4 regions of the Pseudomonas sp. NPDC089407 genome follow, and region 1 is predicted to be linked to each of the others. Evidence: predicted binding sites of a transcription regulator. Region 1 holds the regulator's gene; each other region holds the start of a gene.
The links. The regulator sigma-54, encoded in region 1, starts transcription at its own class of promoters, with help from an activator protein. The targets are predictions, from matches to a motif close to ANTGGCATNNANNTTGCTNT.

Region 1 (4,350 bases):
GGGCAGGCAGCGCACATCGAACACCAGGTCGGCATCGACCGGCATCCCGCGCTTGAAACCGAACGACTCGACCAGAAACGCCGTGCCAGGCTCGGGCTTGTTGAGCAGGCGCAACTTGATCGAATCACGCAGCTGGTAAAGGTTCAGGCTGGTGGTGTCGATTTTCAGGTCTGCCAGGTCGGCGATCGGCCCCAGCAGCTCGCTTTCCACACGAATGGCCTCTGCCAGCGACCGGTCGGCATTGGTCAGGGGGTGGCGGCGGCGGGTTTCCGAAAAGCGCTTGAGCAGGGTGTCTTCATCGGCATCCAGGTACAGCACGTCGCACTTGATATGGCGGGCGCGGGCCTCTGAAAGCAGCTCGGGGAAGCGCGACAGGTGGCTGGGCAGGTTGCGTGCGTCGATCGACACGGCCACCTTGGGTTGCAGCAGCTCGGTGTTGATCAGTGCATTTTCCGCGAGCTGCGGCAGCAGCCCGGCGGGCAGGTTGTCAATGCAATAGAAACCATTGTCTTCCAGGACATCGAGGGCGGTGCTCTTGCCGGAGCCGGACCGGCCGCTAACGATGATCAGGTGCATGTTCAGTGCTCGTTCTGTACGTCCAGGACTACCTGGAACAGGGCCTCGTTGCTGGTGGCCGCACGCAGGCGATCACGGACGTCCTTGCGATCGAGCATGCTGGCAATCTGGCGCAGCAGTTCCAGGTGGGCATCGGTGGCGGCTTCAGGTACCAGCAGGACGAACAGCAGGTCCACCGGCGCGCCATCGATGGCATCGTAATCGATGGGGGCTTCCAGGTGCAGCAGGGCGCTGACTGGAGCGGAGCAGCCTTCAAGCCGGCAGTGCGGAATGGCGATGCCATTGCCAAAACCGGTCGACCCGAGTTTTTCCCGGGCGACCAGTTTTTCGAAGACGTCTTGCATCTCCAGTTCCGGCACTTGTTCGGCGATGACGGTGGCGACCTTTTCAAGGGCGCGCTTCTTGCTGCCGCCCGGCACGTTCACGAGGGAACGGCCGGGGGTCAGGATGGTTTCAAGTCGGATCATGGATGAGGGGGATCAGCGGGCAGCTGCACCTTGCAGCAGGCTTTGCTGTTTTTCCTTGTGTTTTTTCAGTTGGCGGTCGAGCTTGTCGGCCAAGGCGTCGATCGCTGCATACATGTCTTCGTGTTCGGCGTTGGCTACCACTTCGCCGCCGGGAATCTGCAGGGTCGCCTCGACCTTCTGTTGCAGCTTCTCGACCTTCATGATGACCTGCACGTTGGTGATCTTGTCGAAGTGACTCTCCACGCGGGCGAGCTTTTCAAGCACGTAATCGCGCAGTGGCTGGGTGACTTCTACATGCTGTCCACTGATATTGACTTGCATACAGCTTCTCCTTTGTTGCCCGTGCATAAAGAGGCAGGTCTTGCACCTGCCCCACAAACGCTGTGGCACATCTCAGGGGCTACATCAGTCGCTTGCGCTCGCTCGACGGTGCGATGCCGAGGGACTCGCGGTACTTGGCGACGGTGCGACGGGCTACCTGGATGCCTTGTGCCTCCAGTAAACCAGCGATCTTGCTGTCACTCAATGGCTTTTTCTGATTTTCCGCTGCAACCAGTTTCTTGATGATCGCGCGGATCGCCGTAGACGAGCATTCTCCGCCTTCGGAGGTGCTGACGTGGCTGGAGAAAAAGTATTTCAGTTCGTAGATGCCACGCGGCGTGTGCATGTATTTCTGCGTGGTTACCCGCGAAATGGTCGACTCGTGCATGCCTACCGCTTCGGCAATGTCATGCAGTACCAGCGGCTTCATCGCTTCGTCGCCGTGGTCGAGGAAACCGCGCTGGTGCTCGACGATCTGCGTGGCGACCTTCATCAGGGTTTCGTTACGGCTTTGCAGGCTCTTGATGAACCAGCGCGCTTCCTGCAGCTGGTTGCGCATGAAGGTGTTGTCGGCGCTGGTGTCGGCGCGACGCACGAAACCGGCGTACTGCGGGTTGACGCGCAGGCGCGGGATGGCTTCCTGGTTCAGCTCCACCAGCCAGCGCTCGCTGTCCTTGCGCACGATGACGTCAGGCACCACGTACTCGGGTTCGCTGGACTCGATCTGTGAGCCGGGCCGCGGGTTGAGGCTTTGCACCAGTTCGATGACCTGGCGCAGCTCGTCTTCCTTGATTTTCATGCGGCGCATCAGCTGGCTGTAGTCGCGGCTGCCGAGCAAATCGATGAAATCGCTGACCAGGCGCTTGGCCTCGGCCATCCACGGGGTGTTGGCGGGCAATTGGCGCAGTTGCAGCAACAGGCATTCGCCGAGGGTGCGGGCACCGACACCGGCCGGTTCGAACTGCTGGATGCGGTGCAGCACCGCCTCGACCTCGTCCAGCTCGATATCCAGCTCCGGGTCGAAGCCGGCGCAGATTTCTTCAAGGGTGTCTTCGAGGTAGCCCTGGCCGTTGATGCTGTCGATCAGGGTGACGGCGATCAGGCGGTCGGTGTCGGACATCGGCGCCAGGTTCAGCTGCCACAGCAGATGGCTTTGCAGGCTTTCGCCGGCCGATGTGCGGGTGGTGAAATCCCACTCGTCGTCATCGTTGCTCGGCAGGCTGCTGGCGCTGGTCTGGTAGATGTCTTCCCAGGCGGTATCGACCGGAAGCTCGTTGGGGATGCGCTCGCTCCATTCACCGTCTTCCAGGTTGTCGGCACTGGCAGTGCTTTCCTGGAAGCTGTTGTCCTGGACTTCGGCGGCCGGCTTGTTCTCGGCGTTGTCCGCCATCGGGTCGCTGTTATCGAAGTCGTCGCCGTCTTCCTGACGTTCGAGCATCGGGTTCGACTCCAGCGCTTCCTGGATTTCCTGTTGGAGATCCAGGGTGGAAAGCTGGAGCAGGCGGATGGCCTGTTGCAACTGCGGTGTCATCGTCAGTTGCTGGCCCATTTTTAGGACGAGCGATGGTTTCATGGCTGGGGCTTAATACCTTGTTCGCCGGCGCGCATGCGCCATCCACTACACGAGGGCGCCGGGGCGCCAGATCAAGCAAGTTTTATGCCTTAAATTGTAGCGTTTGCCTAGAGTACGTAACAACTTTACCCCCGGTTTCAGGGCTTTTAGCCAGTGCTCCAGGCGCGTGCCGGGTCAGAGCCGGAACTCGTGACCCAGGTAAACCTCTTTGACCAGTTCGTTAGCCAGGATGGTTTCGGCGTCACCTTCGGCGATCAGCCGGCCATCGTTGACGATGTAGGCGGTTTCACAGATATCCAGGGTCTCGCGCACGTTGTGGTCGGTGATCAGTACGCCGATACCCTTGGCCTTGAGGTGGTGGATGATCTGCTTGATGTCACCGACCGAGATCGGGTCGACACCGGCGAACGGTTCGTCCAGCAGGATGAACTTGGGGGCGGTTGCCAGGGCGCGGGCAATCTCGACGCGGCGGCGCTCGCCACCGGACAGGCTCATGCCAAGGTTGTCGCGGATATGGCTGATGTGGAACTCCTGCAGCAGGCTTTCCAGTTCCTTGCGCCGGCCGTCGCGGTCGAGCTCCTTGCGGGTCTCGAGGATGGCCATGATGTTGTCGGCCACCGACAGCTTGCGAAAGATCGAGGCTTCCTGCGGCAGGTAGCCGATGCCAGCGCGGGCGCGGCCGTGCATGGGCTGGTGACTGACGTCGAGGTTGTCGATCAGTACGCGACCCTGCTCGGCCTGCACCAGGCCGACGATCATGTAGAAGCAGGTGGTCTTGCCGGCACCGTTGGGGCCAAGCAAACCGACGATCTGGCCACTGTCGATCGACAGGCTGACATCACGCACGACCTGGCGCCCCTTGTAGCTTTTGGCCAGGTGCTGGGCTTTGAGGGTTGCCATTTACTCGGCCTTCTTCTTGGGCTGGATCACCATGTCGATACGCTGACGTGGCTGGGTCACGTTGCCACCGCGGCCGGCGGTTGCCACCTGCGACTTGGTGTTGTAGACGATCTTCTCGCCTTCGGTGGTGTTGCCCTCGTTCTCGACCTTGGCGCGGTCGGTGAGGATCACGGTGTCTTTCTGCGCCTGGTACTGGATGGTCACGGCCCAGCCTTTCATCTTGTCGGGCTTGGCGGCGCTCTGCTGCTGCTCGAAGTAGGCCAGGTTACCAACCGAGGTGACCACGTCGATGTCGCCGTTGGCGGCGCGCGTCATGGTCACGGTGTTGCCTTTGATCATCATCGAGCCTTGGGTGATGATGACGTCACCGGTATAGGTCGCGACACCCTGCTTGTCGTCCAGATGCGCGTTGTCGGCCTGGATGCGGATCGGCTGGTCACGGTCATTCGGCAGGGCGAAGGCGCTCGCGCTTCCCAGTGCTGCGCTCAGGCTGAGCAAAAGGGGGAGGGTTTT
Region 2 (4,350 bases), on a different contig from region 1:
GTTTTCCGCTGACCCTGGTCATGGGCATGTTCATCTTCTGGGTCGGCCTGGCCGATATCCTGTCGCACTACCAGGCGCTGGCCAGCGAAGCGCTGCAATGGCTGCGTGACCTGGCGAAGGCGGGCTGAGCATGGCAGAGAGCGAGAGCGGCCAGGACAAGACAGAAGACCCCACCGATAAGCGCAAGCGCGACAGCCGCGAAAAGGGCGAGGTTGCGCGCTCCAAGGAACTCAATACGGTGGCCGTGACCCTGGCGGGTGCCGGCGGCCTGTTGGCATTCGGCGGCCATCTGGCCGAAACGTTGCTGGCCCTGATGCGCATGAACTTCAGCCTGACCCGTGAGGTGATCGTCGACGAACGGGCCATGGGCGCCTTCCTGCTGGCCTCGGGCAAGATGGCGATCTGGGCGGTGCAGCCGGTACTCATCCTGTTGTTCGTGATTTCCTTCGTGGCACCTATCGCCCTCAGCGGTTTCTTGTTCTCCGGTAGCCTGCTGCAGCCCAAGTTCAGCCGCATGAACCCGCTGTCCGGGATCAAACGCATGTTCTCGATGAACAGCCTGACCGAGTTGCTCAAGGCGCTGGCCAAGTTTTTCGTGATCCTTATCGTGGCGCTGGTGGTGTTGTCCAGCGACCGCCAGGCCTTGCTGTCGATTGCCAACGAGCCGCTGGAGCAGGCGATCATCCACAGCCTGCAGGTGGTCGGCTGGAGTGCGTTGTGGATGTCGGCCGGGCTGCTGCTGATTGCGGCGGCAGATGTGCCGTTCCAGCTGTACCAGACGCACAAGAAAATGAAGATGACCAAGCAGGAGGTCAAGGACGAGTACAAGGACAGCGAGGGCAAGCCCGAGGTCAAGCAGCGCATTCGCCAGTTGCAGCGTGAAATGTCGCAGCGGCGCATGATGGCGGCGGTACCGCAGGCCGATGTGATCATCACCAACCCGACGCACTATGCGGTGGCCTTGCAGTATGACCCCGAAAAGGGTGGGGCGGCGCCGTTGCTGTTGGCCAAGGGCACAGACTTCATGGCCTTGAAGATTCGCGAGATTGGCGTGGAGCACAAGGTGCAGATCCTCGAGTCGCCGGCGCTGGCGCGGGCAATTTATTACTCCACTGAAATCGAGCAGGAAATCCCGGCCGGCTTGTACCTGGCGGTGGCGCAGGTGCTGGCTTATGTGTTCCAGATCCGCCAGTACCGCGCGGGCAGGGGCAAGCGGCCGGAGCCGTTGAAAGATGACCTGCCGATTCCGCCGGACTTGCGGCGCGACAGTTGATTGGTGGTAGGTGGCGGGTGTTCGCCTTGAGGTTTTTGTCGCCTATGAGATCGAGCGCCGCCCGCGCGGCGCTTCGCGGGGCAAGCCCGCTCCCACATCGGTTCGGGCCAATTTTTCCTGCCTCCTTCGCACTCGCGCCCTGGTGCATGGCTGGAGACTGATGAAGAGCAGTGGCGCAGCCGATATCGAAGGGAACAAACAAGGCGGGCAGAGGTGACCTCACAGGATGGATTGGCCCGAAACAGATGTGGGAGCGGGCTTGCCCCGCGAAGCGCCGCGCGGGCGGCGCTCGATCTCATAGACAACAAAAACCTCAAGGCGAAACCCCCGATTCACCCCAAACCACAAAGTTGGAAAGCTTCTTGCAATGCCAGCCGCAGGCGCCCCCTGGGCGTCAAAGTTTTGCATCAAGAGGACTCGCGGTGGATCGCACTCAGTTAATCAGCAACGCCCGTAACAACCTGGCCGGGCTCGGCCGGGGCAACCTGGGTGTGCCGCTGTTGCTGCTGGTGATGTTGGCAATGATGATGTTGCCGATACCGCCGTTCCTGCTCGACGTGTTCTTCACCTTCAACATCGCCCTGTCGATCGTGGTGCTGCTGGTCTGCGTCTATGCACTGCGCCCGCTGGACTTCGCCGCGTTCCCCACCATCCTGCTGGTGGCTACGTTGCTGCGCCTGGCGCTGAACGTGGCCTCTACCCGGGTGGTCATGCTGCACGGCCAGGAAGGTCACGGCGCGGCGGGCAAGGTGATCCAGGCCTTCGGCGAGGTGGTGATCGGCGGCAACTACGTGGTCGGTGGCGTGGTCTTCGCCATCCTCATGATCATCAACTTCGTGGTGGTGACCAAGGGTGCCGGGCGTATCTCGGAAGTGAGCGCGCGTTTCACCCTCGACGCCATGCCCGGCAAGCAGATGGCCATCGACGCTGACCTCAACGCCGGCCTGATCGACCAGGCCCAGGCCAAGCACCGCCGTGCCGAGGTGGCCCAGGAGGCCGAGTTCTACGGCTCGATGGACGGTGCCAGCAAGTTTGTCCGCGGTGACGCCATCGCCGGCCTGCTGATCCTGTTCATCAACCTGATCGGCGGCATGCTGATCGGCATGCTGCAGCATGGCATGAGCTTCGGCGATGCCGGCAAGGTGTACGCCCTGCTGACCATTGGTGACGGTTTGGTGGCGCAATTGCCATCACTGCTGCTGTCCACGGCCGCCGCGATCATGGTGACCCGCGCCTCGGGCTCCGAGGACATGGGCAAGCTGATCAACCGGCAGATGTTCGACTCGCCCAAGGCGTTGGCCGTGTCGGCGGCGTTGATGATTGTCATGGGCCTGGTCCCGGGCATGCCGCATGTCGCCTTCATCGGCTTGGGTCTGCTGGCCGGCGGCGGGGCTTACCTGGTGTGGAAAAAACAGCAGAAAGCCGAGGCCCAGGCATTGCAGGAGGCGCAGCGCCAGCAGGACCTGCTGCCTTCACCGCAGCGTGCGCAGGAAACCAAGGAACTGGGCTGGGACGACGTCACGCCGATCGACATGATCGGCCTGGAAGTCGGCTACCGGCTGATCCCGTTGGTCGACCGCAACCAGGGCGGCCAGCTGCTGGCGCGGATCAAGGGCGTGCGCAAAAAGCTGTCGCAGGACCTGGGCTTCCTCATGCCAACTGTGCACATCCGCGATAACCTCGACCTGCAGCCCAGCGCTTATCGCCTGACCCTGATGGGGGTAATCCTGGCCGAAGCGGAGATCTACCCAGACCGCGAGCTGGCGATCAACCCGGGCCAGGTGTTCGGCACCCTCAACGGCATTGCCGCGCGTGACCCGGCGTTTGGCCTGGAGGCGGTGTGGATCGACGTTGGCCAGCGTTCGCAGGCGCAGTCGTTGGGCTACACCGTGGTCGATGCCAGTACCGTGGTGGCCACCCACCTCAACCAGATCCTGCAGAAGCACTGCCATGAGCTGATCGGCCATGAAGAGGTCCAGCAACTGTTGCAGGTATTGGGCAAGGCCTCGCCTAAACTTGCAGAAGAGCTGGTGCCGGGTGTCATTTCCTTGTCGGGGCTGCTCAAGGTGTTGCAAGCCCTGTTGTCGGAACAGGTGCCAGTGCGCGATATTCGCAGTATTGCCGAGGCCATCGCGAATAACGCCGGCAAGAGTCAAGATACCGCCGCGCTGGTGGCGGTGGTGCGCGTCGGATTGTGTCGCGCCATCGTGCAAAGCATTGTCGGCGTTGAGTCCGAGCTGCCAGTGATTACCCTGGAGCCAAGGTTGGAACAGATTTTGCTCAATAGTCTGCAAAGGGCCGGGCAGGGTCAGGAAGACGGTGTTCTTCTGGAGCCTAGCATGGCCGAGAAGCTGCAACGTTCGCTGATCGAAGCGGCCCAGCGCCAGGAAATGCAGGGCCAACCGGCCATCCTGCTGGTCGCCGGCCCGATCCGCGCCATGCTGTCGCGTTTCGGTCGCCTGGCTGTACCGAATTTGCATGTTCTGGCGTATCAGGAAATACCGGACAACAAGCAAGTCACCATCGTTGCCACCGTGGGCCCTAACGGCTGAGGTAGTGGATAATGCAAGTTAAGCGATTTTTCGCCGCCGATATGCGTCAGGCCATGAAACTGGTCCGTGATGAGCTGGGCGCCGATGCCGCGATCATTGGCAACCGCCGCATTGCCGGCGGTGTCGAACTGACGGCCGCGCTGGACTACAAGCTGTCCGCCCTGGCCCCGCGTGTGCCCAACGCCGAGCTGGAAGAAGAGCTGCGCAAGACCCACACGCGCATCGCCACTGCCCAGGCCGAGCTGGATCACCGCCAGGACAGCAGCGACAACAACCGCCAATTGTTTGCCGGGCAGTCGCTGACCGCCGCCGAGCCGTTGGTCGAGCCGCATGTGGATGCCCCTGATACGCCCGTTGCCCCGGCTGCCGCGCCAGTCGACCCGCGCCTGTTCGATGCCATGCGCTCCGAGCTGTCGGGCCTGCGCGAACTGCTCGAAGTGCAGCTCGGCTCGCTGGCCTGGACCCAGCTGCAAGGCAGCAAGCCGCAACAGGCCAACCTCTGGCGGCGCCTGCAGCGTATCGGCC
Region 3 (4,350 bases), on a different contig from region 1:
CAGATTGAGCGTGAACGACCCTGCCGTGCTGCCGACGGTGACACTGCTGACCACCGATGGCAGATAAGTCACCTGCTCTACAGCTTCGCCATCAACGGTGGCCTCAGCCTTGAAGGTATAGGTACCCGCATCCACAGCCAGGCCATCGTTATCAGTGCCATCCCAACTGAAGTTCACCGTGCCGGCAGTTTGCTCGCCGAGGTCGATGTTCTTCACGATGTTGCCATCTGCGTCGTATACCGAGACGGTCATGGCGGATGTCGACGAGGTGAGAGCAACCTGGCCGCTGAGACCGGTACCAGCCTCGACCGTGGCGCTGTCACCTTCGGCGATCACTGTGCGGCCGACCAGCGATGAGGCCTGCAACGCTTGAGTCGAGGTGTAGTTGCCCGACAGCGTATCAACGGTATCGTTGAGCGTTTGCATCGACTCAAGGCTGCTGAACTGCGCCAGCTGCGCGACAAACTCGGAGTTATCCTGAGGGTCGAGCGGGTTCTGGTTCTGCAGCTGAGTAACCAGCAACTGCAGGAATGTGTCCTTGCCCAGTGTGGTGCTGCTGGTATCGGAGGTGCTGGTGCTATCGGTCTTAAGTCCATACTGCGAGTAGATCGAAGAGGCACTGGTGGTATCAGTCGTGGTTGTCATGAGCTATCCCTTTCACTGCCCCAGCGTCAGCACTTTCTGCATCATGCTTTTAGCGGTATTCATGATTTCCGCGTTGGTCTGGAATGCACGGCTAGAGGAAATCATGTCAGCCATTTCCTCGACCACGTTCACATTGGGGTAATACACGTAGCCGTCTTTATTGGCCGCAGGGTTACTGGGCTCATAGCGCGCTTCGAGCGTGCTCTGATCTTCGACGATGCCATTTACCTGCACGCCTTGCCCTGCTTCGCCCTGGTCCTCGAACAGCGACTGGCTGCTGCCGGCCTGCGCATTCTGGAAGGCGGTGGCGAACACCGGGTGGCGGGCGCGGTAGGTCTGATCGATGCTCGAAGACACGGTATCGGCGTTGGCGATGTTGGACGCAACGGTGTTCAAGCGCGTGTTCTGTGCGCTCATCCCGCTACCGGCAATATTGAATACGTTGGAAAGGGACATGGTCATTCTCCCCGCAGGGCGGAAACCAGCCCTTTGAATTTACTGTTGAGCAACGTGAAGCTGGCCTGGAAGCCAATGGCGTTTTCGGTGTAGTTCGATTGCTCGATCTGCGCGTCAACGGTGTTCTGGTCGATCGAAGGCTGCAGCGGCGTGCGGTACTTCAGCGTGTCATCAGCGGCGACGGCCAGGCCTTCGGCTTCGATGTGCCGGCTGTTGGTACGGTCCATGGCGAAGCGGCCGCTTTGCTGCTTGCTGGCTTCGGCGGCCAGCACCGAAGAAAAGTCCATGTCACGCGCCTTGTAGTTGGGCGTGTCGGCGTTGGCGATGTTGTTGGCCAGCACTTCGGCGCGCTGGGCGCGGAAGCCCAGGGCCTTTTCGTGGATACCAAGCGCCTTGTCGAAGCTGATGCTCATGTCGGGGAAACCTTCAGAGGTTGACCGGAATTTCGTTGAGCAAGGTATAGCAAGGGCTGTGCCAACCCTAGAAAAGCCCGAAATTGCGGGGCTGCGGGGTGCAGTGCTGTCAGGGTGATGCCAGAAAAGCGGCAAAGGCCTTCCGCCTTGGGCGGCGAAAGCGGCAATTGTCGGGTGGCAAAAGCGGCAAAACAAAAAATTGACGTCAGGGTTTGGCGGTTTGGCGATAGAGATGTTGCGCCTGGGAGATCGAGCGCCGCCCGCGCGGCGCTTCGCGGGGCAAGCCCGCTCCCACATCTGTTTCGGGCCAGTCACTCCTGTGAAGTCACCGCTGTCCGCCTTGTTTGTTCCCTTCGACATTGAAGGTATCGTCTATGCTTTTCTGCAGTTTCCAGCCATGCGCCCAGGGTGCGAGTGCGCAGGTGACAGGAGTAACTGGCCCGAAACAGATGCGGGAGCGGCCTTGTGCCGCGAAGCGCCGCGCGGGCGGCGCTCGATTTCACAGGCCACACAACCCTTGAGCCAAACCCTATTTGGCCTGGTAGATGATCCCCGGGCTGCACTGCACCATCTGGTAATGGTCCGGCAACCCGTTCAGCGCCTCCGAGGCGCCAAGGAATAAGTAGCCCCCCGGCTTCAGCGTGCTGTGAATGCGCAGCAGGATGTCCCGCTTTACCTGCGCCGAGAAGTAGATCAGCACGTTGCGGCAGAACACGATGTCGAACTTGCCCAGGCTGGCGTAGCTGTCGAGCAGGTTGAACGAGCGAAACTCGACGCGGCTGCGAATCGCCGGCTTGACCGCCCAGCGCCCCGGCCCCTTGGGGTCGAAGTAGCGCTGCAGGCGCTCCTGCGATAACCCGCGGGCAATCGCCAGGCTGTCATACTCACCGGTCTTGCAGTTGTTCAGCATGGTGCCGGACAGGTCGGTGGCAACGATCTGCGCGCCCATTTTCAGCTGCCCGAGGTTGCTGCGCTCGAACTCGTCGATGGCCATCGAGATGGAGTAAGGCTCCTGCCCCGACGAACAGGCCGCCGACCACATGCGCAGGCGCTGGCCAGGGTTGTTGCGGATGAACTCGGGGATGACCTTGTTCTTCAGCACTTCGAACGGGTAGGTGTCGCGAAACCACAGGGTCTCGTTGGTGGTCATGGCATCGACCACCTGCTCGCGCAAACCGCCGCGCGGCTGGGCCTGGATGCGCTGCACCAGCTCGCCCAGGCTCTTGATGCCCTGTTGTTCCATCAGCTTGTTGAGACGGCTGGAAACCAGGTACTGCTTGTTCTCGCCCAGCAAGATGCCACAGGCTTTTTCCAGGAAGACCCGGAACTGTTCGAAATCCAAATTACCCGTAGACACTACTGCCGCCTCTTTTCAATAACTGATACCGGGGGGCTTGCCCCCGGCTGCTTCAATGCGCTGCCTTGATCCGGTCGACCACCCGCTGGGCCAGGTCGTCCGGTTTGAACTTGGCCAGGAAGTCATCGGCGCCGACCTTCTTGACCATTGCCTGGTTGAACACCCCGGAAAGCGAAGTATGCAGGCAGATGTGCAGTTTTTGCATGCGCGGGTCGCTGCGGATCTCCGCCGTTAGCGTATAGCCGTCCATTTCCGGCATTTCAATGTCCGAGATCATCATCAAAAACTCTTCTTCCGGCTTTTTGCCCTCATCCACCAGCTGACGCAGGTAGTTCAGGGCCTGACGGCCGTCGTTAAGCGCCACCACCTCCACGCCCACGGTCTGCAGGCAGCGGCTGACCTGCTTGCGCGCCACCGACGAATCGTCGACGGTCAGCACCCGCATCAGCACGGCCTTGTCCTGCACCTCGGCATCGATCACCCCGGCCGACACCGACTCGGACGACGGCGACACTTCGGCCAGCACTTTCTCCACGTCGATGATCTCGACCATGCGGTTATCCACCCGGGTGACCGCCGTCAGGTAATGGTCACGGCCAGTGCCCTTGGGTGGTGGATGGATCTCTTCCCAGTTCATGTTGACGATGCGCTCCACCGAGTGCACCAGGAAGCCCTGGGTCTTGGTGTTGTACTCGGTGATGATCACGAAGCTTTTACGCGTTTCTTCCTGCAGCGGTCGTAACCCGGTAGCCATCGACAAGTCGAGGATCGGGATGGTCGCCCCGCGAATGTTGGCCACCCCACGCACCACCGGGTGCGCCTTGGGCAACAGGGTCAGCGCCGGGCATTGCAGCACTTCCCTGACCTTGAATACGTTGATGCCGTAAAGCTGTTCGCCATTGAGGCGGAACAGCAGCAACTCCAGGCGATTCTGCCCCACCAGCTGCGTGCGCTGGTTGACCGAATCCATAACACCCGCCATGCCAGACTCCTTTTCATTTCAGCCTTTCGTTGCAACTCAGGTAGCGAGTCGGCACGGGCTTTGCTTTTTTGAGGGTCATGCACACGAAAACGACATTTTCCCGACGATTGACGCGCCTGCTGACTGGCTCGCTGGCCGCACTGTGCCTGCTGGCGCCCGGCGCTCGCACGGTAGCGGACGCGTTTACCTTGCCTGAACAACTTATCGGCGTCACCCAAGGGTTTCTTGAATTTACCGTCGAAGATTACCTGGCCACCACCCAGACCGCCGGCCGTTATGAAATCCAGGTCAACTCGCTGGACCCACGCCTGCGCATGCCGTTGTGCAGCCAGCAGCTGGACGCCTCGCTGGAAAGCCCCTCCCAGCCGCTGGGCCGGGTAACGGTGAGAGTCCGCTGCAATGGTGCGGCGCCGTGGACCGTGTTCGTGCCGGCCACCGTGCGGCTGTTCCGCGACGTGGTGGTGGTGACCCGCCCGCTCAAGCGTGACAACACCGTG
Region 4 (4,350 bases), on a different contig from region 1:
GGCCAGCAGCGGGCGCAGTACCAGCTTGTCGGTGGCCGAGTCGATGATCGACAGGTTCGGCAAAGTCTGGCTGGACACCTGGGAAATCGCCTCGCCGGTCACCAGCGCCTCGATCTGCAGGCGGTCGGCCATATGGGCGGCGCCGCGCAGCATCATGCGCTTGAGGGTCACGCCCATGTAGCTGTTGTCGACCTTGTTGAGGATCTCGCCAACCACTTCTTCGAACGGCACGCTGATGAACAGTACGCGCTGGCTGCTGCCGTACTTTTTCCACAGGTAGTGGGCCACTTCCATCACGCCCAGCTCGTGGGCACGGCCGCCGAGGTTGAAGAAGCAGAAGTGGGTCATCAGGCCGCGGCGCATCATCTGGTAGGCCGCCACAGTGGAGTCGAAGCCACCGGACATCAGCACCAGGGTTTGCTCCAGGGCACCCAGCGGGTAGCCGCCGATGCCGTTGTGCTGGTTGTGGATCACGTACAGGCGCTGGTTGCGGATTTCCATGCGCACCACCACTTCAGGCGTCTTCAGGTCGATGCCGGCGGCGCCGCACTGCTGGCGCAGCTGGCTGCCGACGTAGCGGTCGACGTCCATCGAGGTGAAGTCGTGGTGGCCGCCGCGCTTGCAGCGTACCGAGAAGCGCTTGCCGGCAAGCAGGTGGCCGAAGTGGTGCTTGCACTTGGCAACGATGTCGTCGAAGTCACCCAGCGGGTATTCGTCAACCTGCAGGAAATGGGTGATACCCGGGGTGCAGGTGAGGCGCTCGATCATCTCGCGCTGGACTTTCTCGTCTTCGACGCGGGTAACCACTTCGAGATTGTCCCAGACACCGTCGACCGCGAGCTCGGGATCAAGGTCCTTGAGCACGTTGCGGATGTTCTTGCCGAGCTGGCGGATGAAGCGCTTGCGCACCGGCCGGCTCTTGATGGTGATTTCTGGGAAGACTTTGACGATAAGTTTCATTGGTTAACAGCGCGCGCAGGGCCTGCCGAAAATGAGGGGCGCGAATTATAGCGGAAATTGCTCAGGATTTGACCAACTTTTGATCAGAAGCTTTCAGATAAATGTACGAGGCGGGTTTTGTGGCGCCTGGGAGACCGAGCGCCGCCCGCGCGGCGCTTCGCGGGGCAAGCCCGCTCCCACATTTGTTTCGGGCCAGTCTCTCCTGCCACCATTGGCGCGCGTATCCTTGTTTGCCCCATTCGATATCGCGTCGAACACCAAGGGGCCGCGCGCTAATGGAAACAGGAATAATTGGCCCGAAACAAATGTGGGAGCGGGCTTGCCCCGCGAAGCGCCGCGCGGGCGGCGCTCGATCTCACAGGCACTACAGAAACCAAGGCATGCACCACATTGGTGCGCAGCCATCAGAATCCGCATCTTAAGAGTGCACTTTTCCTGCCCAACCCACCGTCAAATGCCCGCAAACGCCCCCTTTTATCCCGCGCTCGCCATTTTCGGGCACTGGCATGCAATTTGCTCCCTTGTGAGGCAGGTAAGCTTGGCCGACTATCCGCGCCCGGCAACACCCTTTTTCCAGGGCAGCGGCCCACCGCGCTCTAGACCATCCGGAGGACAACATGTCGAAGTCGGTTCAACTCATCAAAGATCATGACGTCAAGTGGATTGATCTGCGTTTCACGGACACCAAAGGCATTCAGCACCACGTGACCATGCCGTCGCGTGATGCGCTGGACGAAGACTTCTTCGAAGTCGGCAAGATGTTCGACGGTTCCTCCATCGCTGGCTGGAAAGGCATCGAAGCTTCCGACATGATCCTGATGCCGGTCGACGACACGGCCGTCCTGGACCCGTTCACCGAAGAACCAACCCTGATCATCACCTGCGACATCGTCGACCCGTCGAGCATGCAGGGCTACGATCGCGACCCACGCGCCATCGCCAAGCGCGCCGAAGAGTACCTGAAGAGCACCGGCATTGGTGACACCGTATTCGCTGGCCCAGAGCCAGAGTTCTTCATCTTCGACGAAGTGAAGTTCCACTCCGATATCTCCGGTTCAATGTTCAAGATCTTCTCCGAGCAAGGCTCGTGGATGACCGGCGCTGACGTGGAAGGCGGCAACAAAGGCCACCGTCCAGGCGTGAAAGGCGGCTACTTCCCGGTTCCGCCGTTCGACCACGACCACGAAATCCGTACTGCCATGTGCAACGCTCTGGAAGAAATGGGCCAGACCGTTGAAGTTCACCACCACGAAGTGGCGACTGCCGGCCAGAACGAAATCGGCGTCAAGTTCAACACCCTGGTGAAGAAGGCTGACGAAGTACAGGCGCTGAAATACGTCGTGCACAACGTTGCCGATGCCTACGGCCGTACCGCTACCTTCATGCCGAAGCCACTGTACGGCGACAACGGCTCGGGCATGCACGTACACATGTCGATCTGGAAAGAAGGCAAGAACACCTTCTCCGGCGAAGGCTATGCCGGCCTGTCCGACACTGCTCTGTACTTCATCGGCGGTATCATCAAGCACGGTAAGGCCCTGAACGGCTTCACCAACCCGTCGACCAACTCGTACAAGCGTCTGGTTCCAGGCTTTGAAGCCCCGGTAATGCTGGCCTACTCGGCGCGCAACCGTTCCGCCTCGATCCGTATCCCTTACGTCGGCAGCCCGAAAGCCCGCCGTATCGAAGCGCGCTTCCCGGACCCATCGGCCAACCCGTACCTGGCCTTCGCGGCCCTGCTGATGGCTGGCCTGGACGGTATCCAGAACAAGATCCACCCAGGCGACGCGGCCGACAAGAACCTGTACGATCTGCCGCCAGAAGAAGCCAAGAACATCCCGCAAGTGTGCGGCAGCCTGAAAGAAGCGCTGGAAGAACTGGATAAAGGCCGTGCGTTCCTGACCAAGGGCGGCGTGTTCTCCGACGACTTCATCGACGCCTTCATCGAGCTGAAGAGCGAAGAAGAAATCAAGGTGCGCACCTTCGTGCACCCGCTGGAATACGAGCTGTACTACAGCTGCTGATCTGATCGGCGCCCTGCGCCGGTGACATGATCAAACGGCCTCCCTCGGGAGGCCGTTTTCGTTTCTGTCGCCGCACTTTCGGAAGCGTCCTACCCCAATCATCCTTAGCTACCGCCAAACTCGAGCCTTCACTTTATGGAGGTCTGTCATGCGTACATTCCCTTTGGCCGCCTTGGTCGTACTGGCGCTCGCCGGTTGCACCGCAAACCCAACGCCCGATACCGCCCTCACCGCTCTGCTCGACAGCATCGAACGTCGCCTCGCCTTGGCCGAAGGCGTGGCGCTGCACAAATGGGACAACGGCCAGCCGGTGCAAGCAACCATGCGCGAGCAGCAAGTGCTGGCGAATGTACGTGCAGCTGCGCCTGGCCACGGCCTGGCGCCCCAGCGCGCCGAAGCGTTCTTCGCCGATCAGATTGAAGCGAACAAGCTGGTGCAGTACACATTACTTTCCGACTGGTCTCGCAAGGGCGTCGCCCCGCACACCCAACGCTGTGACCTGCAAGGCCAGATCCGCCCGCGACTGGATGAGCTGCAGGTTGTGCTGCTCCAACAACTGGCAGCGTTTGACCGACTGCCTGCCACTGCCTGCAGCGCTGCGCTGGCCCAGGAACTGGACCGCAGGCAGGCGCCGCAGGCGCTGGTTCGCGCCACGGGGCAACTGTGCGATAAATCCTGAACGCTCTATGCTCTATATTGGTGCATTAACCCGTTGAGCGCCCTCCTATGCAGCCCAAAAAAGGTCACATGAAACGTTAAACCCGCACATTCTGGTGCGTAACCGCACAATTTCAGGTGCTTATCGGTCAATTCCGCTTCTTTTCGGAGCCTTGGTTTGTTTCTTGCATTTTCAACAGGGAAACTGGAATCAGCGGATTAACCGTGCCCCGGTTCTGGCTGCCCCCCGCCAGACAAGCGCCAAAAGAGGTCAACCACACTCATGACCATCAGCGATGCACAGCACCGTCTGCTTCTGGACAACCTGACCACCGCCACGTTGCTGCTCAATGCCGAGCTGCGCCTGGAATACATGAACCCGGCTGCAGAAATGCTGCTGGCGGTCAGTGGCCAGCGCAGCCATGGGCAGTTCATCAGCGAACTGTTCACTGAATCGACCGAGGCGCTCAGCTCGCTGCGCCAGGCCGTCGAGCAGGCGCACCCGTTCACCAAGCGTGAAGCACAGCTCACCTCGCTGACCGGGCAGACCATCACCGTCGACTACGCGGTAACGCCAATCCTGCACCAGGGCCAGACCCTGCTGTTGCTGGAGGTACACCCACGCGACCGGCTGCTGCGCATTACCAAGGAAGAGGCCCAGCTGAGCAAGCAGGAAACCACCAAGATGCTGGTGCGCGGCCTGGCCCAC

Region 2: a site for sigma-54 is predicted at 1,623-1,642, ahead of flhA (flagellar biosynthesis protein FlhA). Genes of this name have one in related genera too.
Region 3: a site for sigma-54 is predicted at 1,561-1,580, ahead of flgB (flagellar basal body rod protein FlgB). Genes of this name have one in related genera too.
Region 4: a site for sigma-54 is predicted at 1,461-1,480, ahead of glnA (type I glutamate--ammonia ligase). Genes of this name have one in related genera too.

The regions. Positions count from the first base shown of each region.
Region 1 is NZ_JBJDNB010000022.1:48,110-52,459, reverse strand. Features, by position in the region: gene rapZ (RNase adapter RapZ) at 1-576, opposite strand, end outside; gene ptsN (PTS IIA-like nitrogen regulatory protein PtsN) at 579-1,043, opposite strand; gene hpf (ribosome hibernation-promoting factor, HPF/YfiA family) at 1,056-1,364, opposite strand; gene ACI2KG_RS17705 (RNA polymerase factor sigma-54) at 1,444-2,937, opposite strand; gene lptB (LPS export ABC transporter ATP-binding protein) at 3,112-3,837, opposite strand; gene lptA (lipopolysaccharide transport periplasmic protein LptA) at 3,838-4,350, opposite strand, start outside; gene lptC (LPS export ABC transporter periplasmic protein LptC) at 4,349-4,350, opposite strand, start outside.
Region 2 is NZ_JBJDNB010000009.1:129,079-133,428, reverse strand. Features, by position in the region: gene fliR (flagellar biosynthetic protein FliR) at 1-128, shown strand, start outside; gene flhB (flagellar biosynthesis protein FlhB) at 131-1,273, shown strand; gene flhA (flagellar biosynthesis protein FlhA) at 1,696-3,825, shown strand; gene flhF (flagellar biosynthesis protein FlhF) at 3,837-4,350, shown strand, end outside.
Region 3 is NZ_JBJDNB010000009.1:172,210-176,559, forward strand. Features, by position in the region: gene ACI2KG_RS09795 (flagellar hook assembly protein FlgD) at 1-645, opposite strand, end outside; gene flgC (flagellar basal body rod protein FlgC) at 658-1,101, opposite strand; gene flgB (flagellar basal body rod protein FlgB) at 1,104-1,514, opposite strand; gene cheR (protein-glutamate O-methyltransferase CheR) at 2,044-2,871, opposite strand; gene ACI2KG_RS09815 (chemotaxis protein CheV) at 2,924-3,853, opposite strand; gene flgA (flagellar basal body P-ring formation chaperone FlgA) at 3,931-4,350, shown strand, end outside.
Region 4 is NZ_JBJDNB010000014.1:45,083-49,432, forward strand. Features, by position in the region: gene thiI (tRNA uracil 4-sulfurtransferase ThiI) at 1-960, opposite strand, end outside; gene glnA (type I glutamate--ammonia ligase) at 1,578-2,984, shown strand; gene ACI2KG_RS13000 (chorismate mutase) at 3,133-3,663, shown strand; gene glnL (nitrogen regulation protein NR(II)) at 3,925-4,350, shown strand, end outside.